2 regions of the Vibrio sp. YMD68 genome follow, and region 1 is predicted to be linked to the other one. Evidence: predicted binding sites of a transcription regulator. Region 1 holds the regulator's gene; the other holds the start of a gene.
The links. The regulator CRP, encoded in region 1, controls carbon source genes, mostly activating them, when cyclic AMP is high. The targets are predictions, from matches to a motif close to TGTGANNNNNNTCACA.
Positions count from the first base shown of each region.

Region 1 (12,372 bases):
ACGTCAATTTATTGCTACTTCTGAAATGGTTAGATGAACAAAAAGTCAGTTTTCAAGACGAAGACTGGCACAAAGTTGAAGAATGTCTCGGGCGCTCAGAGGCATTGCTTCATAGCTACCGAGAGCTCAGACGGAAACTCAAACGCCATGTTCCCGATACTCTTTATCGCGAATCACTGCAATTTGAGCTTCAACTAGAAAAACAACAGCAATCTGATCTCGTTGATTGCATTAATGGGCTGCCTTTGAACCATTGCGAACACCAATCACTCACGCAACGCTACTGCCGTCAACTGGGCGGTGAGCACCTATACCAAGCTTTTTCAGCTCCAGCGCCTTGCGATAAACACTAACGGTCCCCTATGACTCAATTTCATCCAGCTACGGGCATAAAAAACCCGCATCTACAAACCATTGTGCCACGCTTTATACGTAAAAATGCCTTATTTGAACCTATCTGGCAGACGCTAGACACGCCAGACGGTGACTTTGTTGACCTAGCTTGGAGTGAAGATCCGCTATCAGAGAGTGCAATACAAAAGCCCATTTTTGTTCTATTTCACGGATTAGAGGGCAGCTTTTATAGCCCATACGCCAATGGATTAATGCACGCTTTTGCCAAGCAAGGCTGGCTTTCGGTTATGATGCACTTTCGCGGTTGCAGTGGAAAACCGAATAACCTCGCACGAGCGTATCATTCTGGCGAAATAGAAGACGCTCGCTTTTTTCTGAACTACCTAAACATGCGTTTTCCCACCAATCCGAAAGTGTCCGTCGGTATCTCACTGGGTGGCAACATGTTGGTCAACTATCTTGCCCACTACCAAGACAATCCACTGTTGGATGCGGCGACCATAGTATCCGCACCACTGGATCTGTCCGCGTGTTCTGAGCGAATTGAGCAAGGGTTTTCGAAAGTGTATCGGCGTTATTTAGTCTCTTCTTTGAAAAAAAGCGCTCTGCACAAACACCGCCTGCTTAAAGGTGAGCTTGGGCTTTCTTATCAACGTATCAAGCGCATCTCCAAGTTGTATGAATTTGATGAACTGATTACTGCGCCCTTACATGGTTTTGAAAGTGCGCAGAGCTATTATCAACGTTGCTCTGGTATTCATCGATTACAAGACATCACCTTACCCTTGCAGATCATTCATGCCAAAGACGATCCCTTTATGACCCAGGCGGTGATACCGAGTTTCATTTTACCCGATAACATCAATTACCAGTTATTGGAGCATGGCGGCCATGTTGGGTTTATCTCAGGGAGTTTAACGAACCCAGGTTTCTGGTTAGAACAAGTTCTCCCAGATTATTACGAAACATTAAAGCACGCACCATCAAATCAAAACCACGAATAGGCCACTATGATTATTCCTTGGCAACAAATAGAAAACGATACTTTAGACAACCTTATTAAGGAGTTTGTCCTTCGCGAAGGAACCGATTACGGAGAGATTGAATGCTCTTTGCAAGATAAAATTGAACAGGTAAAAACGTTACTTAAAAGCGGCGATGCGACAGTTGTGTTCTCAGAGTTGCATGAAACAGTCGACATAAAAATGCGTAAATCGCTATAGCCTTCTCGCTTTTCGTTTCACTCACTTTACTGGCGTAGACCTTTCCATTTGGCATGCTATAGTGAAACGCTAACGTTAAGATTTATCGAATACTCAACAAGTAAGTTACATTTACGACAAGGTTAGTCATGTCAGCAAAACATCCTATTATCGCGGTAACTGGCTCTTCTGGAGCAGGAACCACCACCACATCAGAAGCGTTTCGCAAAATGTTCAATATGATGAACGTGAAACCAGCGTGGGTGGAAGGTGACAGCTTTCACCGCTTCACTCGACCAGAAATGGATGTGGAGATCCGAAAATCCAGAGAACAAGGTAAACACATCAGTTACTTTGGTCCGCTGGCCAACGACTTTCCTACCCTAGAGGAATTTTTCCGTACTTACGGTAACGAAGGAACTGGGCAGGTACGACGTTATCTTCATACCTTCGATGAAGCGGTCCCTTACAATCAAATGCCCGGCACCTTCACACCGTGGCAAGATTTACCTCAAGACTCAGATGTGCTGTTTTACGAAGGGCTGCATGGTGGCGTTGTCGACGGGGATGTCAATGTTGCCCAACATGTTGATCTACTCATAGGCATGGTTCCGATTGTTAACTTAGAGTGGATTCAAAAGTTTGTTCGAGACACACGAGACCGTGGCCACTCACGCGAAGCCGTCATGGATTCGATTGTTCGATCTATGGATGATTACCTCAATTATATTACCCCTCAGTTTTCTCGCACTCATATTAACTTTCAGCGTGTTCCTACGGTTGATACATCAAACCCACTTAACGCAAAAGGCATCCCTAGTCTGGATGAAAGCTTTGTCGTTATTCGCTTACGTGGCATAAAGAATGTCGACTTCCCATACCTCCTCGCTATGATTGATGGCTCTTTCATGTCACGACATAATACATTGGTGGTACCAGGTGGGAAGATGAGCTTTGCGATGGAACTGATTGCAAGACCAATCCTGCAGCAGCTGATCGAAACCGGGAAAATTGGATAAACTCTCATCAAAGAAGTCGATTACTTTTCATACCGTGATCATGTGCACATTTTTGCGTAAAATAACCGCGTATAGAAGCGATTAAAATCAAGAAATTTGAAGTAAAAAAGGATACTATTCTTAACCGAGATACTAGATAGCTTGCAGCATGAATAACGTGCTCTTATCCTAAGCAGGCTTATTTTAGGCTAGCTGACTGTATGGAAAGCGACAAGCACACCGCGGAAAGCGACAAGCACACCTTCAGAGGAAGTGAGATATTATGGTTTTAGGTAAACCTCAAACAGATCCAACACTAGAGTGGTTTCTTTCACACTGTCATATTCATAAGTACCCTTCAAAAAGCACGCTGATTCACGCCGGCGAAAAAGCCGAAACGTTGTACTACATCGTTAAAGGCTCTGTAGCGGTACTGATCAAGGATGAAGAAGGTAAGGAAATGATTCTTTCTTACCTAAACCAAGGTGATTTTATTGGCGAGCTAGGCTTGTTTGAAGAAGATCAAGAGCGTACTGCATGGGTTCGTGCTAAATCTCCTTGTGAAGTTGCTGAGATTTCTTTCAAGAAATTCCGTCAACTTATCCAAGTTAACCCAGACATTCTAATGCGTCTTTCATCACAAATGGCTAACCGTCTACAAGTGACAAGCCAAAAAGTGGGTGATTTAGCCTTCCTAGATGTGACTGGCCGTATTGCACAAACGCTGCTTAACCTAGCAAAACAACCTGATGCAATGACTCACCCTGACGGCATGCAGATTAAGATCACTCGTCAAGAGATTGGTCAAATCGTTGGCTGTTCTCGTGAGACCGTTGGTCGTATCTTAAAGATGCTAGAAGAACAGAACCTAATTTCTGCACACGGTAAAACTATCGTTGTATACGGAACTCGTTAATTTCTAATGATTAGAAATTGATAAAAATCAGAAAGCCACCCTCAGCAATGTGGGTGGCTTTTTTATGTCTACGGCTAATCAAAACGAAAAACGGTTCTATTGGCTATCAGTACTTTTGACTATCAATACTTTTGGCTATCAATACTTTGTGCATTGAGTTATCAGCTATCAGTGCTTTCAAAAATCTTATCGGCTGAAGCCGCAACAAAACCCGTATAAAGTTCACCATTTGCCATCGGATAACGCTTGGCAAACTCATAAAAGCCACCTGGTATCGTTTTCTTGCCCTCGCTAAATGTCACCTCGACCTTATCGGCCATCGTCGAAGACTGCTCAAGCAGCACATCTGGTGAGCCTTTCACTTCGCCACCCGATTCATTTATCTTAAAACCCGATTGACGAAGATGATCGTTGACGTCTTTCACTTCTGAAAATTGATTGAGTTGATTCACACTCACAGTGAAGTGATTGGCTCCATAGCCATGGGCCGCTAGCCATGCTGCATATTCACTCTCGCTGGCCAATGTTTGGTAATCGGTATCACTTAGATCCCAAAGCCGGCCACCGAACAAGAATTCATGACCTTTCAGCTTACTAGGATCCAATTGCTCAACAAGCTTAGCAACGATCTGTTGTAGCTCACTTGAGCACTCATCCACTTTAAGCTCACTAATAAACACTTTAGGTTGCTTAGGGTCAGGGTGTTCATAGTGTTTGGCAACGAGTTTTTTACTCTCGAACTCATAGTCACCGCATGCCACGTACCCGGCATCTAAGAATGGCTTCGCTAACGTAGCAATCCCAAGAGGGGAAGAATTGAAGGTTCTCAAGGCGATATGGTCATTAATCAAAACGTCCTCTTCGCGCAACAATTTATGCACAATCTCAGCCGATGGGCACAGACGGTCAATATAATCATTCCATAAAGCCGTAAATAAAGTATCCGGTGTCATAACGAGTCCTTAATTCGGTGATTGATATATAAATAGAAAGCTACAGTTCAATCCCTGGGCTAAACGTCGCTGGTAAAAGAGTTTCGTCGCCTTCCATTGAAGCCATTGGATAAGCGCAGTAGTCAGCAGCGTAATAAGCACTTGGCCTTAGGTTGCCCGACGCCCCAGGGCCTCCAAATGGTGCATCACCACTGGCCCCAGTCAACTGTCTGTTACGGTTCACAATACCGGCACGAATGTGGTCAACAAAGTAATCCCATTCGCTGTCGTCAGTTGAAATAAGCCCCGCGGATAATCCAAAGCGAGTGTCGTTAGCCATCTCTACCGCTCGTTCTAGGCTGTCATAGCGAACGACTTGCAATAACGGCCCAAAATATTCTTCATCTGGTAATTCATCGACCGCAGTCACATCTATGATACCTGGTGAAACAAATGCCGCTTCTCCTGCTTTGGCTTCTACCAGACTTTCGCCCCCAAGAGAATGAAGGTTAGCTTGAGCGTGTAAAATAACCTTAGCGGCATCCATCGAGATTTGAGGGCCCATAAATGGCGCAGGTTCAGCAAAAGGTTGATCAACTTTTATTTTTTTTGTGGCCTCAACAAGACGACCGAGCAACACATCCCCTTTCTCACCGTGCGGAACGTAAAGGCGACGAGCACAGGTGCAGCGTTGACCTGCGCTGATGAAAGCAGACTGGATGATGGTATAAACCGTCGCGTCAACATCCCCAAATTGCTCAGAGATCACCATTGGGTTGTTTCCGCCCATCTCTAGTGCCAGCATTTTGCCTGGCTGACCTGCAAATTGGCGGTGTAATACGTGCCCCGTATTGGCACTGCCGGTAAAGAGCACACCGTCAATGCCTTTGGAATCGGCCAGTGCAATCCCTGTTTCTTTGGCACCTTGAACCAGATTAAGCACACCAGCAGGTAAACCTGCCTGTTGCCATAGCTTCATGGCAAACTCACCAATCCACGGCGTTTGCTCTGAAGGTTTAAACACTACCGTGTTTCCCGCCAGCAATGCAGGCACGATGTGACCATTTGGAAGGTGGGCAGGGAAATTATAAGGCCCGAAAACGGCCATCACACCTAATGGTTTATGACGCAGAACGATTTGGTTTCCGGCGGCTTCGCGTCTCGCTTCCCCTGTGCGCTCATGGTATGCGCGGATTGAGATAGCGATCTTTCCAGCCATCGCGCCAGCTTCGGTGCGCGTTTCCCAAATAGGCTTGCCGGTTTCTTTGGCAATAATCTCAGCAATCTCTTCACTGTGTTCTTTTACTTTCTCGGCAAAAGCTAACACCACTTTCTCTCGCTCAGCAAAGCTTCGATTCTTCCATTCAACAAGGGCGCTTCGAGCCGCAGTGACCGCCGATTCCACCTGAGTGGGAGTCGCGCTATCACCCTGCCATATTTGTTGGTTGTTGTATGGGCTTGTTGAAACCATCGCATCGCCTTGTCCTGCGATCCACTCGCCACCAATCCAATGAGTCATAATGAAATCCTTGTACTTTTTACTGAGAAAATTAGGTTACCGAAGAAAAAATTACAGATAAAAACCGTTACTGGGCGAGCATACGCACATAGTCATCCTGAGAAACCTGCAATGCTTTAGCGACATCAGACGCTAAAATCACCGTGTTACTTGCATGGTCATACGCTGCTTTTGCTGCGGTGGCACGGAAGTTCTCAAATGAAGTATTTGATATTAAGTAATGATCAGCACTTGTGTGCTCTGAAATCACCACTTTGGCTCGAAATGAGTGGCGTACTGACTCAATATTTCGAGCATCACACTCTACGGTAGGGCCTGCATCAAAAATATCGACGTAGTTTCGACAGGTGAAGCCTTCACGCTCTAGCAGTTTCAGTGCTGGCAATGTGTTGTCATGAACTTTACCAATCACAGCCTGAGCTTCTTTACTCAGCAAGTTGATATAAATTGGCAGCTTAGGCATCAGATCGGCGATAAAGCCTTTCTTACCAATACCGGTTAAATAATCGGCCATGGTGAAGTCAATCGAGAAGAAATGCTCCTGGAGCCATTGCCAAAATGGGGAGTTTCCTTCGTCATCGGATACCCCACGCATCTCCGCGAATATGGTTTTTGAGAATCGATGTGGGTGTTCCGCCAACATCAAGAATCGACACTTAGACATCAAACGTCCATTCAACCCACCACGAAAACTTGGTCGTAAAAACAGCGTGCAAATTTCAGTACAGCCTGTGTAGTTATTACCAAACGTCAGCAATTTAACCACGTTATTCACGCCCAATTTAGGCGATGCGTGGACCACAGTACTGATGTGATAGGAATAAAAAGGCACATCCCAACCGATAGAAGCTTCCACTCCCGTACAACCTGCCACTTCACCACTTTCACTATCAAAGCCGACCATTAGGTAGCCTTCATCCCCCGGCTCTGTCACGTCGCCTTTTGCAAAGCTGTATTCAGAGTGTTGGATACGATTAGTCAGCAGTTCTTCGTTAACAGGAAGAGATGTAAAACCGTGACCAGATTCCACTGCACAAGTGTGCAAGGCATCGTAGTCAGACATTGAAATGGGACGAATAACCAGCATCGAAATTCCCTCCTGATGCAATAGGGGCTAAAAAGAGTCTCTAGCCCCTGAACGGTATTCAGACGAATACGTATAGGTTGTTAACTTATTTCGAGGTTAACGATGCGATTGCCGCATCAAGCTTAGCAAGCCCTTCTTCGATCTCTTGTGGAGAAATCACCAAAGACGGCGTAAAGCGAACGACATTGGCACCCGCGACCAACACCATAAGCCCATGTTGACCAGCTGCCACTAACACATCACGAGCACGACCTTGCCACTGATCATTAAGTGCAGCGCCTAGTAACAAGCCTTTGCCACGTATTTCAGCAAAGATTTGGTACTTATCATTAATCTTAGCTAATCCCTGACGAAAGAGCGCTTCACGTTCTTTAACACCCGCTAATGTTTCAGGCTGGCTGACAACATCAACCACCGCTTCTGCAACGGCACAAGCAAGTGGGTTACCGCCATAAGTCGAACCATGAGTGCCCACTTTCAGGTGTTCAGCCAACGCTGATGTGGTGAGCATGGCACCAATTGGGAAGCCGCCACCGAGTGATTTCGCCGTGCTCAAAATATCCGGTGTGATTCCTAACCCTTGATAAGCATAGAAATCGCCAGTACGGCCATTGCCGGTTTGAACTTCATCAAAAATAAGCAGAGCGTTGTATTTATCACACAGCTCGCGAACCGCTTTCATAAATTCATTGGTCGGAGAGATGATGCCGCCTTCTCCTTGAAGTGGCTCCATCATGATGGCGCAAGTGCGCTCCGACATATGTGCTTCTAGTGCCGCGATATCATTGTATGGTAAATGCGTAACATCGCCAGGTTTTGGGCCAAAACCATCTGAATAAGCCGCTTGACCACCCACAGTAACGGTGAAAAAAGTACGGCCATGGAACCCTTGTTCAAAGGCAATGATTTCTGATTTTTCAGGGCCATGAACATCCGCTGCCCAACGACGAGCAAGCTTTAGGGCCGCTTCATTGGCTTCCGCACCAGAGTTAGCAAAGAACACTTTTTCAGCAAAGCTAACCTCGGTCAGCTTTTTAGCCAATCGCAGTGCCGGCTCATTCGTCATGACATTACTTAAATGCCAAATTTTATTACCCTGTTCTGTTAGTGCGTTGACCATAGCTGGGTGACAATGACCTAAACAGCTCACTGCAATACCACCAGCAAAGTCGATGTACTCATGACCTTCTTGATCCCAAACTCGCGCGCCTTCCCCTTTTACTGGAATCATTTCCATTGGGTTATAACAAGGAACCATCACCTCGTTAAATAATTCGCGTTCTACCTTTTCTTTCCCTGAACCAAAATTTTCAGCTGTCATTGCACATTCCCTCTTAACACGACCAACCAGCAGTTCTGCGTATTACCCTCTCAAAATGAAGGAATATAAAATTTCGCATTTTTACTGCTGCAGCATTGTATTTACATTCAATTAACCATTTCAATAGTGAATTATTCTTTTCAAGCGTGGGGTCATCCACAGATAGTCACTACACATGACTATTTATGCATCAAGTTGGTTCTTTTATGAAGCTTTTTTTTTGTAAGGGTCGCGAGTGACAGCAACAACTCAGTCGTATCAAGGTGATAAATTGTTAGAGAATATCTGTTGCGAATAGTTTTTCATTCGCTGATGCGCACTAAGAATATGAAAGAAATGTTAAGAAAGGTGATCGCGGTCAGATCGAACGATCCGCCTAGCGGGCTAAGAAGTTGGCGAGTAACTCGTGGCCTTGCTCTGTTTTGATCGATTCAGGGTGAAACTGAACCGCATCGATGGGCAACGTTTTGTGCTGATACCCCATTATTTCATCGAGGGAACCATCGGAAAGTGTGGTCCACGCGGTTATTTCAAAACAGTCTGGCAGGGTGCCATTTTGTACTACTAGCGAATGGTATCGAGTGACCGTTAGGGGGTTGTTTAAGCCACGAAAGACGCTGCGATTGGTATGAGTAATTGGGGATGTTTTGCCATGCATGACCTGTCGAGCACGCACGACGTTTGCACCAAAAACCTGGGCAATGGCTTGATGTCCTAAGCACACTCCCATCATAGGCAACTTACCAGCAAAGTGTTCGATGGCAGCCAGAGAGATACCCGCTTCATTAGGCGTACAAGGACCAGGAGAAATAACAAGGTGTGACGGCTTTAACGCTTCGATTCCAGCGACATCAATCGCATCATTACGCACAACCTTAACCTCTGCACCCAATTCACAAAAGTATTGGTACAGGTTATAGGTAAACGAATCGTAATTATCGATAATCAATAGCATGGCAACAATACAGCTCAACACATTGAAACATTTCAGAGGGCGGTATTGTGCAATACCAAGTAGGAAAGGCAAGTATTAACGCTGAAAAAAATGAAATAAGGCCAGTAAACACTGGCCTTAACGTTTTACACTTGAATGAGCTAGACGCTAGGAATCACGACGTCGCCACATCATCAGACCGAACATCGACACTAGTGCGCCTAGGCCAAATGAACCTCCCATCTGTAACTCTAGAACGGCAGGATCATGGTCAGATGAACGGTAGTGATCTTGGTATTTCGGAAAATCACCTTTGAACTCTTCGTTGTAATCAAACAGCGTCGATTCTCCGCCATTGATATGCCAATCTGTCGCGTCCACCACTTTTTCCGCTAAGCTCTCACTGATCAGTAAGTGATCTAAAGCACCGACTTCATCATTGTATGAGTAACTCCAACTTTTTGGATGGTGCATCTCAACCGCATTGATGTAACCGAAACTCTTGGTGATCACAGCGCCGTCATCTCCAAATTGTGGTTCACCCGCAATAAAGGTATTACGTGCTGCTTTGATCGCTTTGCCGTACTTCTCAGCACTGTAATCGGTAAGGATAAGCATTGGATCTTCCTTACCATACGCATTCATATCGCCAAGAATGACTTTATGCCCTTTGATCTCTTCCAGTGCTTCACCTAACGCAACCACTGCCGCAACTCGGAAATTTTCACACGACCCTTGCTTGTCGGCGTCAACCCCACCCTGACCACCTTGCTCTATCGGAGCTGCATCCTCCCAACATTTTGAGCCTTTCGATTTAAGGTGATTCACCGCAACGGTGATTCTCTCTTTGGTCCCTTTCACTTTAAACGTAGGAGCAAGAGAATCACGTTGATAGTTTTTACCACTTTCAATCACTTTGCCCTTATCATCGATCACTTCAGGTGCCAGTTGACTTGGCATCGCAATCACACGGCTCTGTTTTAACTTCACAGCCTTACTGCGATAAATCACACCCGTGGTAATAACATCGGTCCCAATAGAATCTAGGTGATTCGTCTCACCGTCTTGATTCGAATCGATCGCCACAAATTTATAGTGATCTTTTTGTTTCGGGATGCGCAAGTTAATTTGATCGACGAGTTGCGTAATCGCTCCGCTGGCACCAAACCCATTGTTTTCAATTTCCATCAAGCCAATGATGTCGGCATCAAGTAACAAAATAGCATTGACGATTTTTTGCTGTTGAACTTCAAACTCTTCGTAGCTATTTGCACCGCGGTTGTCGCCATGTAAATTCGCATCACCACCAAATGGAGAATTGAAGTAGTTCAATACATTGAACGTCGCGATACGTAAATCACCTCGATTCATTTGAGGGCGTTCAGTACGAGGATCGTTGCGAACAAAATTATCACGGCTCAATTGATTGGTCGCAATGAGTCGATACTCGCCGTAGCTATAACTTAAAACACCTTCTAGACCAATAATCGAATCATCGATGCGAATGTAATCTTCCGTTGACCCATTTTGATCGATATCTGTGCGGCCAAAGTCTGGATAGTACGGGATCTGTCCGTTGGGGGCTTTCTGATCGGTCTCAACAAATACTCGAGCCAGTTTATTACGCAGATTTTGCTCATTCGCTTGCTCAGAGCCTGCCGCATACAATTGGTTTGGCTGCATATTAATTTCACCTTGCGCCAGCACCATATTGTTACGACGCCCGGCATAGTCATAGCCAAATGTACGTGTCACACGCATATCAAGCGCTTCTGTGGTTTTGACCAACATGCCTTCATAGCGCTCTAGAGTTTGTTCGAAATTCTCATCGCTTTCTAGTATTTCAATGGCAACAGCGGAAGGTGCCGTTTGATCACTGACCTTGATCCAGTTGTTGTTTTCCACTTTTAGCTGAGTATGGCTGTAATACTCTTGAACCTTGCCTTTGACACAAACAACATCACCAGCCACTAAGTCTGATTGAGATGAGTTGGTATGAACAAACAATCCTTCAGACGTGCTTGAGTTATAGTCGTCATTTAAAGCCTGAAGATAAAACCCTTTCGTCAGCCCTGTGGTCACCGCCGTTACCACACCTTCAACGAAATGTTCCTCATCCGTAATATATGGGTAGCCACTGATAAACGGAGAGCTGGCCCCTTCTCCTTGGATATCTTGAATAGCAGTAAAGACTGGCGTTGAATCGTTTTGAGTACAAGCAAAGGCTTGTGGCAATTCAACCGCTTCCAACGCTCCTAAGCCTTCAATATTGTCAGTCGCTTGTGCCACCCATTGAGATGCTTGGTAAGTGCTAGAAGGGGTAAGGTCAGCGCGAACCAAAGTCACATCTTTACCCCAATCAACATCGCCCATAATGCCTAACATGTCATGAACTCTGCCATCAGCATTGAGCAGTGCTATCGGATCATCGCCATTAAAGTTCACCACTGAGCCGTTATTCTCATTGGTGACGTCTTGTATCGCCTGGCTTGCGCTTGAGTGAGAAATCACTAAGACTTGATTCGCCTCAATCACTTTGCCGGCAAGAGACAAAGTGCTTCCCCATGAGCCATTACCATTGCTTGATTTAGCCAATTGAAAGTCATCTAAACTCACGGCGGTATCACCGGTGTTGGCAATTTCGATGGCTTTGTTGTAACTGGTGCCTTCCACATATTGAGAAAGAATCACATCAGCGAGTGCGGGTGCAGCCAGCGTTGAACCCACCACAAGAGCAAGCAAGCTACGTGTAAATTTGGTTTCCATTATCTACCTCTGAGTACCATCAAGAATGTCGTGTTGCATTTAAGATGGTGTTCCATGTCACGTTAATTGAATTGTCGTTTTTATTTTGCCCGCTCAGTGTTGGACTTTTATGTAAGCAATAGAAACATTCACCCTATTTATCGAGATCTCGATCTCATATCCAAATCAAATAGCTGAATGGAGCGCATGCTTTCAACAAGCAAAGTAAACGGAAAGATAGGTTTGGTCGGGACTTGTAGATAACTGATGGATTTATAAATAAAAAAGCCCTTAGCATGGCTAAAGGCTTTGAACAATCACGGTGCTATTGTCGTAATAGAATCAACGAAGACTCTGTGTTCGT
Region 1 covers NZ_CP124614.1:232,726-245,097, reverse strand. Annotated here, with positions in the region: gene QF117_RS07060 (TIGR02444 family protein) at 1-353, shown strand, start outside; gene QF117_RS07055 (hydrolase) at 363-1,358, shown strand; gene QF117_RS07050 (YheU family protein) at 1,365-1,577, shown strand; gene QF117_RS07045 (phosphoribulokinase) at 1,706-2,575, shown strand; gene crp (cAMP-activated global transcriptional regulator CRP) at 2,838-3,470, shown strand; gene QF117_RS07035 (DUF1338 domain-containing protein) at 3,632-4,423, opposite strand; gene astD (succinylglutamate-semialdehyde dehydrogenase) at 4,464-5,921, opposite strand; gene astA (arginine N-succinyltransferase) at 5,989-7,008, opposite strand; gene QF117_RS07020 (aspartate aminotransferase family protein) at 7,094-8,329, opposite strand; gene QF117_RS07015 (aminodeoxychorismate/anthranilate synthase component II) at 8,706-9,284, opposite strand; gene QF117_RS07010 (ExeM/NucH family extracellular endonuclease) at 9,432-12,029, opposite strand.

Region 2 (12,372 bases), 1.4 Mb from region 1:
GCGGTCACCATTACTTGGTTTTCACACCGACTCATATTGATACTTGCGGAATCCGCGGCTTCTTGAACCGACGATATCATCGTCTGTATTTCAGAAGCCGATGCTTGGGTTCTTTGCGCCAAGGTTCTTACCTCGTCAGCAACAACCGCAAAGCCTCTTCCCGCCGCTCCCGCTCGAGCTGCTTCTATAGCGGCATTCAATGCCAGAAGATTCGTTTGACCAGCAATTTCTTGTATCACCACCAGCACATGACCGATTTCATTGCATTTAAGTTGCAATGTTTTCATGTCTTCATTAGTGGCAGATACGTCTTTCACTAAGCTGTTTAATGCCATATTGCCTTGATCTAACGTTTGTTGACCCGTCGTACTTTTATCGTGTGCGTATTTTGATGTTTCTGCGACATCATGAGTGCTTCGAGCAACTTCCTGAATAGACACCGTCATTTGCTCAATAGCCGATGCCACCGATTCGGTTTCACGATGCTGAGTAGTAACCGCATGGGTAGTTTGGGCACTGGCGACCGAGGTTTCTTCAGCCGTTGACGCCAAACCTTGACTTGCCTCTAGAAGGTGAGCAATCAATTGCTTTAAATTGCCAGACATTTCTCTTAGTGACCCATATAAACTGTCTGCGGGTGCTGAATGGTCAAATTGGTGGGTTAAATCCCCATTCGCTACTTTTTGAGCAAGTAGCATCATATCTCGCGGTTCCCCGCCGAGCGGTTTCTTGATGATTTTAGCAAGATAAACAGCGAGTGCTATGGTGATCAGTAACGTCGCGATCATCAAGTAAATAATACTGCTACGAATTTGATAGACTGACGCAAATGCTTCGCTTTGATCCAGCTCTGCCACCAACGCCCAGCGAATACCACCAATATCAAGAGGCGCGTAAGAAGATAGGACTTGGTTTCCATTGTAATCGGTGATGAGATTGGCACCACTGTTTCCTTTTAACGCCTCGATAGTCGCTTCAGTCTTGACTCCGTTTGTCTCGACATTACCAGAAAAAGAGGCCGTGACTGAACGCTCCGTTGGGTTCAAATACGAATCGGAACGCATCAAATAATCGGAACCCACTAAGTAAGACTCACCGCTGTTACCCATTCCCTCACGCAGTTGCATCACGGAGTTAATCGCGTCCAGCGACAATTGTAACGCCACCACCATCACGACTTCTTGGCGTTCATTTAAAATAGGCTTGGCGATAAATGACGCAGGTTCTCCATCTGATGGGGCATAAGGGGCAAAATCAACCAGCCCATATTGCTTACTTTCAATCACATCTCGAACCAATTGACCTAAGTTGCTTGACGCGTAGACACCATGAACAAGGTTGGTTTGATAATCCGCTTCTTTAGTTACGGTATAAAATGCTTCACCATTCGGATCGATCAAAAACAGATCATAGTAACCATAGCTTTCAATGTATTTGCTGTAGAACTCTACCCCGTTATTGTCTTTTGGCACAAAAGCTTCTGTCACGTCTTGCTCTGAAATAATTCCCCACTGATGTGACTCATCAAGAGTAATGGATTGCCAAACCGATAAAACCAAATTTCCATTGTAATCAGTGATAATGCGGGAGCCGGCCTCATTATTGAAGACTCCCTGGGCTGCTTCTGTTTTTACTTTGGTATTGTTCTTAAACGAGGCAGCAACAGAATATCGTTCAGGATCAAGGCGCGAATCTGAGCGCATCAATGCATCGGGGCCAATGAGATACGTTTCACCCGTTTGTCCCATCCCCTGAATCTGTCCGGTAATCGCATTCACTTTATCAATCGGAAACTGAAGAGCAGCATAGCCAATCACGGTGTGCTGTTGATCAGTAATTGGGGTGACAAAAAAACCCGCAGGCGAATTATTGGAATAATGATAGAGAGTAAAATCGCCGAAATGCACTTGATCGTGCTGATTTGATTGCTGCGCGCGACGGAATGCTTTCTCTAAACCGGAGCCAACGATATTCTCCGACTGTATGTTTTTTCCTAGGTCATTTTCACGCGTGGATGTATAGACAATGTTTCCATCGGTATTAATTAAAAAGGCGTCATACCAACCAAATTTCTGCTGAAATCGGTCGATTTCTTCACCATAGTTATCTGCGATACCTGACCATTGGCGACCACTCACTTTTCCACCTTGCGTTTGAAAAGCTCGGTCAAATTCCGACATCACCATTTTCGTTGTGTACGAATCTGCGAAGAGACGTAACCCTAATTTCAGCTGAGTAATGTATTCCTCGACTTGTTGGGCTTGACCTTGATTGAGCGCTTCTAGTTTACGAAAGCCTTCGAGCTTGAGCGTTGTGGCAACATCCACAAGTACATCCATGTCCCCTTCTCTCTCGGCAAAAAATGCACTGATTTGTGCAGACTTGATGCTTCTCACCGTATCGAGTTGGTTGTATGAACGTTCGGATAATGCTGCTTGGCTCAACAAGACCGCGTTCAATCCTAACAACAACGCAGGTACAACACCGATAAACACTAGGGCCCCTATTATTAAGCGCGAGAGCTTAATACGACCTAACCACTGACTCATAACTGTCCTTATTCATTTTTTAGTATTAAGGAAAGTGGTACCGACCGCCGCTGACTTATATGCTTGGCATTGCGCTCACCGTTTGGTATTGAATCAGCCTGCAAATGAAAATATCAGTTCTAGAAGGGATACCACCTAAAAACAAGTGGTCAGAGGACTATAATACCTACCGCTTATCAAGCACCAGAAAGCATTTGTAACACATTGAAATGAAAGAGATTGTAAAGATTAATTTACGATGAGACAGTAACAGAACCCATGATGGATAATTATTCACATTCATGGGTTATAAGCTTACTTGATGCAGCGGAAGAACTTTATGCAGTCGTAGAGCTTCCCCCTCTAATATCCATTAAGCAATGAATGACCTAGTTCTAGGTGACAATTGGGTAGGTTTCTACTGACTGTTTGTCAATGAAGGTAATGGTTTGTGGTGGGATGCTTTTCCACAAACGCTCCTTATCGAGCGGTTCTGACGCTAAAATGATGGCGTCTGTTGATTGAGAAATAAACACAGTCGGCGGCTTATTGTCGGAACTGTAACGAATGACCCAAAAGGCGTGACCGTCGGACACGCAAATAGACGCTTTGAAAGGCTCAGAGATGCGGTGCTCTTTAAGCGTGTTAGAAATCAGTTGCATTGTTTTCTGAAGTGCCGAAATTGGGTCAGTTTCAAGGCCATTGGCCAATGCAAGAAGAAATATCAACTCACTGTCAGTCGACCCTTTTTTCTTGAGATACCACTCTTTATCTAGCTGGCGCTCTAATTCAAATTTCACACTGTTAAAGTCTCCGATCTGACCGTTGTGCATAAACATCCAATTATCAATAATGAAGGGATGGCAATTGGCCCGCGAGACTTGTGCTCCCGTCGAAGAACGGATATGCGCCATAAAACGATGAGAACGAATATGATGAGCAAGTGAACGTAAATTTTCATCACTCCAAGCTGGCAAGACTTCATGAAACTGACCGGGAGAACGCCTTTCGTTATACCACCCAATACCAAACCCATCGGCATTGACTCGAGTAACGGCTTTTTGAGCGTCCATAGATTGATTGATCAGCGAATGAACAGGTTCATAAACCAACTCATCGATATATCTGGGAACGCCTTGATAGGCTAACCATCGGCACATTCTGTGATCCTAATTAAAAGCAGACGTTATAAAACTAATTGAAACGGCTAAGAACCACAATAAAAACGTGTCGACATGGCGCATCCATCGTCACTTTCTCATCGACTATGGAGTAACGTGATAGTGCATAGGGTAGCGAGTGTGTATATAACGAGTGAATACGCTAAGAATGAAACAGGTATTGAGAAGAGAAAATCCAACGCACTTATCTGCTTGCGTCATTCACTATCAAGATCGACGGTCATTACCGCATTCTTGCCATTTTTCTTTATTTGGTACATGGCTTGATCGGCGGCTTGGTAAACACCATCAAAGCGATGCTTCCCTTTCTGAAAGAAACAAATGCCAATACTCATTCCAATGTTTACGTTAGCTAGGGTCTGATTGAGCGTAGGGATAAAAGATGACAACAGTTGGTCACACAGTGCTGTCAACTTGTTGCGGGAGGCGTAAGAGCACAATATAACGAACTCATCACCCCCTATTCGTCCGACTTGAGCGTCGTTAGGGGCCAGTTCATTTAATTCTTTTGCGATATTAGTGAGTAACGTATCACCAGCATGATGGCCGAAAGCATCGTTAACCGCTTTAAAGTTATCAATATCAAAAAATAACATGGCTGATTCTAGAGCAAGATCGGGGGTCTCCCGACGATAAAAGTGCTCAACGATAGCACTTCGATTCAAAAGCCCCGTCAGCGGATCGGTGGAGGCCAATTTAGCCAACTCCTGTTCATAACGCTTCTCTTTCGTCAGATCGATGTGTGTCCCCATCATGCGAAGTGGGTCGCCATTAGAGTCATACTCGACAATACGGCCCCTATCGTAGACCCAGCTATCACTTCCGTCTTTATGAATCATACGGTGAACCACTTCATAAAGGTCAGTTTTTCCCTTTATATGATCATCAAACGCACCAACGGCAAGGTCATAATCATCAGGGTGTAGATTACTTTTCCATGTGTCTACCGTTGCGGTCAGTTCGTGAGGTTGATAGCCGAGCATTTTGCCCCATTGCATGTTGAAAATGGTTAAAGTGCCCGAGGGAATATGCTGCTCCCACAAACAAAGCCCATTGCTATCGAGAGCAGCATTCAACTTTTCTTGAAGACGAGCATTATCACGCTTGAGCGCTTCGTTCTCCTTTTCAAGGCGTACCACTTTATTTAAATGCTCTTCCATTTTATCCACAAACCAAATGTATCCACAAACCAAACCAGGCTTTAGAGTGAATATACAAAAATGGTGACACTATTTCTATGATGAGCCTTAGATAGTGATACTTTAATTGATGGTTTACCTGATTCTCGCCAAATACTGGTTTTAACCGCAGCTCTGATGCCTAAATCACCGCTTATCAATTATGCTGCACTCAAAGCCTTACTGGTTCGGTTGATGTTACATAGTGCATCGTGAACTATACTCAACGCTTGTTTATACTGGGCTTCTTCGACAATATACTGGACACTGACATTACGTATAGGGGCATGCAAGGCTATAGGAGCGATACCTTCGTTGATCAGCGCTTGTGTCCCTATCGCTAATGTCTCGTGAGTATTTAAACTCGATCCTATCGCGGATACCACAGCGACGGTTTGGCCTTTGATTTGGGCTTCAGGGTACGATAATTTCACTCTTTTTTGTACTTGATTAATGCTGTCTGTATTTCCGTTTAAGTAATAAGTTAACGAGTTTGCGTCCATCTCTTTACTGATTAACCCCACCTCTGTGTCCGCGATGATCTTCATCACCTCTAGGCTTACCGAATCCAACTGACACGCCTTGTCTTGGTCGAACAAATGCACCGCGTGCACCTTATCTTTGCCTGCGACGATCTCAACGCTATCGTCTTCTGATTGGAACGCTTCAGAAATCATTGTTCCTTTATGTTCAGGCTCAAACGTGTTCTTAATTTGCAGCCGTATACCACTTTTACGCAACCCCTCGGCCGCATTAGGGTGAATGGCTTCCATGCCAAGGCTCGATAACTGATCTGCGACATCAAAGTTTGTCTCCCCAATGGGTTGAACCTTATGTGCGCCGACCAATCGAGGATCAGCGGTACTCAGGTGATACTCTTTGTGAATGATCGCTAAATCAGCTTTGGTGACACAAGCCAATCGACTGAATGTCATTTCACTGTAACCGCGATCGTAGTTCGACATAACGCCTTCTTGTGATGCGGCATACCCGGTGACAATCGGAAGTTCATGACTGACATCTATCGATTCAAATGCTGTCTGGATACAGTCATCGAGCGTTTCGGGCATCTCTTGAGCATCCCACATCGACAAATCAACAAATTTTGCATTAATTCCCATGCCTTTGAGCTTCGTAGCCGTATTGTACGCACTGTGAACTTCACCAATCGAAGCTAAGAACTCACGAATTTGAGGTAAGTATTGAGCGAGGTCGAACTGCCCATACTGACAAACGTCGAGAAGATTGCTAATGCAAGACTTTGCCTCCGCAATTCTTGAGCGAATGAAATTATCAGCAGGGATTCTTTCCATCGGGTCTGCAAACATATGTTCGTTGGTCAGAAGCATTCGACGCTCAACCGTCTCCAACTCCTCTCTCCATCGGTCATCCGAGTTGGCGATCAGTTGATACACGCCTGGATGCTGAGTTCTCTTGCATTCCAGTAATGCATCGGTAAAACCACCGTATGCAGACACTACAAATGCTCTGTCATACATGTGGCGATTGTAAGTGGGGCGAAGAAGAATGTTGTCCAATACGGTGTCGAAATCGGACATCGATGTACCGCCTATTTTTTCTACGGTATAAGTCATAGTAAGCCTATTTTTTTTTGAATTAGATTATGGGTTGAATGAGATAATGGGTTGAGTGAGATTGTGGGCTGAACCACTTGAGTTCACGTATCGTGGTAGCGATCAGTCAATCAATGGGTAAACCCCGTCCTTGTCATGTGTTTCCTGCCCTGTAATGGGTGGATTAAATACACATGCCATTACCATCTCTTTCTTATCGTAGGCTCTTAAATAATGTTCATCGTGTTGATCTAATATGTACAAGGTTCCTGGTTTAATGGGGTAGGTTTGCCCACCAACCACCTCGATTTCACCTTCACCGCTTAAGCAATACACCGATTCAAGATGATTTTTGTAGTGGATATGAGTTTCAGTCCCTTCATAAATGGTCGTAATATGAAAAGAAAAACCCATATTGTCGTCTTTGAGTAACATTCGGACGCTTTCCCAGGTATCACTGCTAACGCGACGCTCGCTGTCTCGGCATTGGTCGAGTGTTCTAACTATCATGTCTTTCTCCTTATTTATGATGCGCGTTGGTACTGATCAGAAATCACCGCATCGACAGCGGATTCAAATAGATTCAAGCCATATTCCAGCTCTTCTTGGGTGATCGTTAGTGGACTAAAGAACTTAATCACTTCATCCCGAGGGCCAGCGGTCTCAATAACCAGTCCTTTATCAAAACAGGACTGACCGATTTCCGAAGCCAATTCGCCAGATTTGGTTTCGATACCCTGCATCATGCCTTTGCCTTTTTTACGGACAAATTGATTCGGGTAACGAGCCAGCACTTTCTCAATCGTGTTTGAAACCAAGATCGCGCATTGTTTAATGTGAGTAGAAAACTGTTCATCTATCCAATATGTTTCTATCGCTTTCGTTGCCGTGACAAAAGCATGGTTGTTACCTCTGAAGGTGCCGTTATGTTCGCCTGGCTTCCAGATATCTAACTCCGGCTTGAGCAGTACAATGGCCATAGGCAATCCATAACCGGAGATTGATTTCGATAAAGTCACGATGTCAGGCTTGATTCCAGCCGATTCAAAGCTAAAAAATGAACCCGTCCGACCACATCCTGCTTGAATATCGTCAACAATGAGCAAGACTTGGTTGTCTTTACATATCTGTGCAAGTTGACGTAGCCACTGATCTGAAGCAGCATTTAATCCTCCCTCACCTTGAACGGTCTCCACTAAAACCGCCGCAGGTTTATCCAAACCAGAAGAGTTATCTTCTAACATCACTTCAAATAACTTAAGCCCATCAACTCCCGCATACCCTTCAAATGGAAGTCGTGTTACATCAGACAATGGAGCACCAGATCCATTACGGTGATGCTGATTACCGGTTGCCGCCAATGCACCACTCGTACAACCGTGAAAGCCGTTAGTGAATGCCACTACATTGCTTCGCCCTGTTACGTTACGCGCCAACTTTAAGGCCGCTTCAACCGCGTTAGTCCCCGTCGGGCCCGTAAACTGGACTTTGTACGTGAGATTACGAGGCTCGAGGATGTGAGTTTGCAATGCATCTAAAAAGTCAGCTTTCGCGTTAGAGTGCATATCTAAACCGTGTGTTATGCCATCCTTTTCAATGTACTCAAGCAGTTCAAGCTTAAACACTGGGTTGTTGTGTCCATAATTTAAAGAACCTGCGCCAGCGAGAAAATCTAAGTATTTATCGCCAGATTCTGTTTCTAACCAACATCCTTTTGCTTTGTTGAAAACAACAGGAAAATGGTTTGAATATGATCGAACGTTTGATTCTTGTTTTTTAAAAATATCCATCATAATTTGTCTTTTTATTTCCTTTTTTATTGATTTTTCTTAAGAGAAATTCGGTATAAATACTCGGTATCATGCTGACCATCAAAGTGCATATCTTGATCAAGAAACACAGACACCACGCTTTTTTCTCCATGCTCTTTTTCTACTCCGTTAAACAATGCCCAAGACGCTTTGTTATTTTTGGTAATGGTTGTTTCTATCGCCTTTAACCTTCTCAAGTTTTGACGTTCCAGCAGCTTGTTGAGCATTTTTTTTGCTATTCCTTGCCCCCTAAAACCCTTATCGACAACGACCTGCCAAATAAACAGAGTGTTTGCATCGTTAGGTTTTAAATAAGCCGATATAAACCCAGCCAATTCGCCACGATAGCAAACGGCCAACGATGTCTCTCTGAAGTGCGTTGCTTGAAGAAAGTTACAGTAAGCCGAGTTGTCATCGAGGGGTTCTGCAGACTCGATTAACTTATTTACAGCAAGGCCATCCTTAGCGACAGGGGCTCGAAAAGACCAGTTTCTCGATTGAGCGTCATTTTCATTTTCGATCATAAAAAACGTCTCGAACATGTTCATAGATCTCATTTCAACCTCTAAATTTACTTTGAACTCTAATTAATTTCCTTTTTATTATCTGACACCCCACCCCTTTAAAATCAAAAGAGATCTAGATAAGCGTGACACAGATCACACTTAATTCCCCTGCCATATTAATTAGATGTCTAACCAATTTTGAAATGTTACGATCGAGAAAACTAAAACTCTTCCCGCTTCGCATCTACAGTTAGCTTTAGATCAAATAGTTTTAGACCCAAAAAATAATAAGAATAATTTGGAGTACAAATATGAAAATCTTGATCATCGTTTTTATGGTCGCCTGCTTATTCCCCTTCACCAGCTTCGCTCAACAAAAGGCCTATTCTGATTCCGAGTTACTGGACAGACCCTTGATGGAGCGTTACATCCTCGACGAGCTTAAAACGCTACGCCAAGACCAACAGAGTTTGGAAAAGAGAATGATCGTCCAAATCACCGATCGTGAACTTGCCGTCGCCGATAAATCACTGAATTACGCAAACATAACGGTAACTTATTTTTTCTATATCATTGCGGGTGTCGCGTCTCTTATTGCATTAGTCGGGTGGCAATCACTGCGCGAGTTTAAGAGCAGCACAAAAGAAATGGCTGATCAGCGACTGGACTCAATAGCCAGTGAATATGAAAAGAAATTCAGCGCTCTTGAACGTGATTTAAAGCGGAAAACACGGATCATCAGTGAAAATAACAAAGAAATTGAAAGAATTAGCGAAATACACAACCTGTGGCTAAGAGCGCAAAGTATGCCAACACCAGAACAGCGAATAGACGTTTATGATGAAATTCTTACACTGCGCCCCGGCGATTTAGAAGCGCTCACCTACAAAGCCGATGCAGCAATGGAGATAAAGGAATACCACTGGGCATTAAGTTTGTGTAACCGAGTTCTGGATTTAGACATCACCAACGGCCCAGCCTTATACCAAAGAGCGTGCGCTTACTCGAGATTAGGTATTGAAGATCAAGCCATCGAAGACTTAGAACTGGCTATTGAAGCTAGCCCGTCCATCAGAGATCTCATCAATACCGAACCCGATTTGGAAGGGTTGCACGGGAACCCTAGGTTTGAAGCTCTAATCACCGCTGGAACGCACGAAGGGTAATTCGTATGCTCGAAAAAAAGTGTGATAATCTTACGGCAACTCAACCACGAGATAACAACTACAATGAAAATTTTCAGTAACTTCGAAAGCGGCAACATTCACGTCGTTTCAGCAGAATCTCCACAAAACATTCAACTCACAATTCCTGCCGATAACCAGACAGATATTTCACAATGGTTTCACTTCCGTTTAGAAAGTGATGCACAGCAGGCGCACCACTTTACCATCAGCGGGCTGGCAACATCGGCGTACCCAGAGGGTTGGGTTGATTACGATGTGGTCGCTTCTTATGATCGCGAAGAATGGTTCCGTATTCCGGCCACCTTTGACGGTAATGCATTGGCGTTCAATATCATTCCTGAACATGAGTCCATGTACTTTGCGTATTTTGCACCCTACTCGTACGACCGCCACCAAGACCTGTTACACAGCACCCAAACGCACCCTGCATGTAAGCTAGAAACACTTGGACACACACTAGACAATAATGACATCAGCCTACTAACGATCGGCGACCCCAGCCCTGAAAAGAAAAATATTTGGGTTATTGGTCGTCAACACCCGGGCGAAACCATGGCCGAATGGCTTATCGAAGGCTTATTGCTTCGTTTACTCGATGAAACAGACACCGTTGGTCGTTCACTGCTCGACAAAGTAGTGATTCGTGTGGTTCCAAACATGAATCCAGACGGCAGCATTCGCGGACACCTTCGCACCAATGGCATTGGCGTGAATCTCAACCGTGAATGGCAAACACCATCAATGGAGCGCAGCCCTGAAGTGTACCTGGTTCGAGAACGCATGCTTGAAACAGGGGTGGATATGTTCTTAGATATCCATGGTGATGAGGCCATCCCATACAACTTTGTTGCAGGCAGTGAAGGTATCCCTTCTTACGATTCACGTATTGCCCATTTAGAGAACCACTTCAAGCAAGCTCTGTTAACCATTACACCTGAGTTCCAAGATGACATTGGGTACGACAAAGATGAACCGGGCAAAGCAAACTTAACCGTCGGCTCTAACTGGGTTGGAGAGCAGTTTAACTGCTTGTCTTACACCGTAGAAATGCCGTTCAAAGATCACATCAGTCATGCTGATGAGCTTTACGGTTGGTCTCCTGAACGTAGTATTAAATTTGGCCAAGACATGCTCGCGGCTGTATCGGCTACCGTTGGCGAGCTGTAAACTTTTTCATTCAGCATTAACTAAAAATTACAGAGTGTTTCCTTCACGTTCATCGAGGTTCACTCTAACCAAGACGCCTAGTGTCCCTGACTCTGGGCGTTTTTATTTGCTTACTTTTATGTGGTTCACTGCCTATTTACAGGGCCCGCTAGCCATGTAATATTCCAACGTTAGAATGTTTTTCTCGAACAGATTTATCACTCTCGGTTTCGTCTTAGTAAAAGGGTTTGTCTCAATGTTTTCTTCATTGCACGTGCGTTTGACCGCCATTAATAACAACAAATACTTCCAAGCCATTACTGTTCTGGTCATCATCCTTGCTGCGCTCACCATCGGTGCCAATACGTTTGAGCTTCCTGAAAGTTTCAACGTGGCGATTTACTGGCTGGATAAGTTCATCTTGCTATTTTTTCTCGTTGAGCTTGTCATCAACTTCTTCTCTTACAAAAATAAATGGGATTTTTTTAAAAGTGGGTGGAACTGGTTCGACGCCATTATTGTTATTGGTAGCCTGATACCGACCGCTGGGCAAGGTATTCTCATTGCGCGACTATTGCGTGTATTTCGCGTGCTTCGACTGGTGTCAGCGATACCTCAGCTCAAGATTCTAATAAATGCCCTATTTAAAGCGATTCCAAAGATGGGCTATATCGCCGTGTTGATGTTCATCATCTTCTACATCTACGCGGTGATTGGCAGCTTAGTTTTTTCTGACATCAACGAGGTGTTATGGGGAGACGTTTCAATTTCAATGTTGACGTTATTCCGTGTCGCCACGTTTGAAGACTGGACAGACGTCATGTATGAAACCATGGCTGTCTACTCGATGAGCTGGTTTTACTATCTCACTTTTATTTTTCTGACTGCCTTTGTCTTTCTCAATATGATGATCGGTGTGGTGATCGAAACCATGACCGCTGAGCATGCTATAGCCGAGCAAGACAAAGACTCGGATATGCCCTTGCTGACTCCGGACCATGAACCAAGACAAATATTCGCGACACACCAGCAAGTCGAATCATTGCAAAAAGAGCTTTCTGAGATCAAGGCATTGCTAAAACAAAGGCATTGACGACACTCTACCAGGGGTTATCTCTAAAGTGAGCCTGAAAATAATCAATAAGCGCTCTAACGGTGGGAGACAGATGTTTTCTCGAAGAGTAGAGCGCATAAATAGTGAGATCGGCTGGTTTCCATTCAGAAAGAACCGGAAGTAATGTGCCATCTTGAATATATTTGT
Region 2 covers NZ_CP124614.1:2,219,265-2,231,636, forward strand. Annotated here, with positions in the region: gene QF117_RS15980 (methyl-accepting chemotaxis protein) at 1-2,549, opposite strand, end outside; gene QF117_RS15985 (class II glutamine amidotransferase) at 2,924-3,688, opposite strand; gene QF117_RS15990 (diguanylate cyclase) at 3,907-4,869, opposite strand; gene QF117_RS15995 (aspartate kinase) at 5,049-6,482, opposite strand; gene QF117_RS16000 (ectoine synthase) at 6,585-6,971, opposite strand; gene ectB (diaminobutyrate--2-oxoglutarate transaminase) at 6,986-8,251, opposite strand; gene ectA (diaminobutyrate acetyltransferase) at 8,278-8,820, opposite strand; gene QF117_RS16015 (hypothetical protein) at 9,090-9,944, shown strand; gene QF117_RS16020 (M14-type cytosolic carboxypeptidase) at 10,008-11,132, shown strand; gene QF117_RS16025 (ion transporter) at 11,368-12,204, shown strand; gene QF117_RS16030 (LysR family transcriptional regulator) at 12,212-12,372, opposite strand, start outside.
Region 2: ectA (diaminobutyrate acetyltransferase) is a predicted target of CRP. The motif match lies at 8,921-8,936, and genes of this name have one in related genera.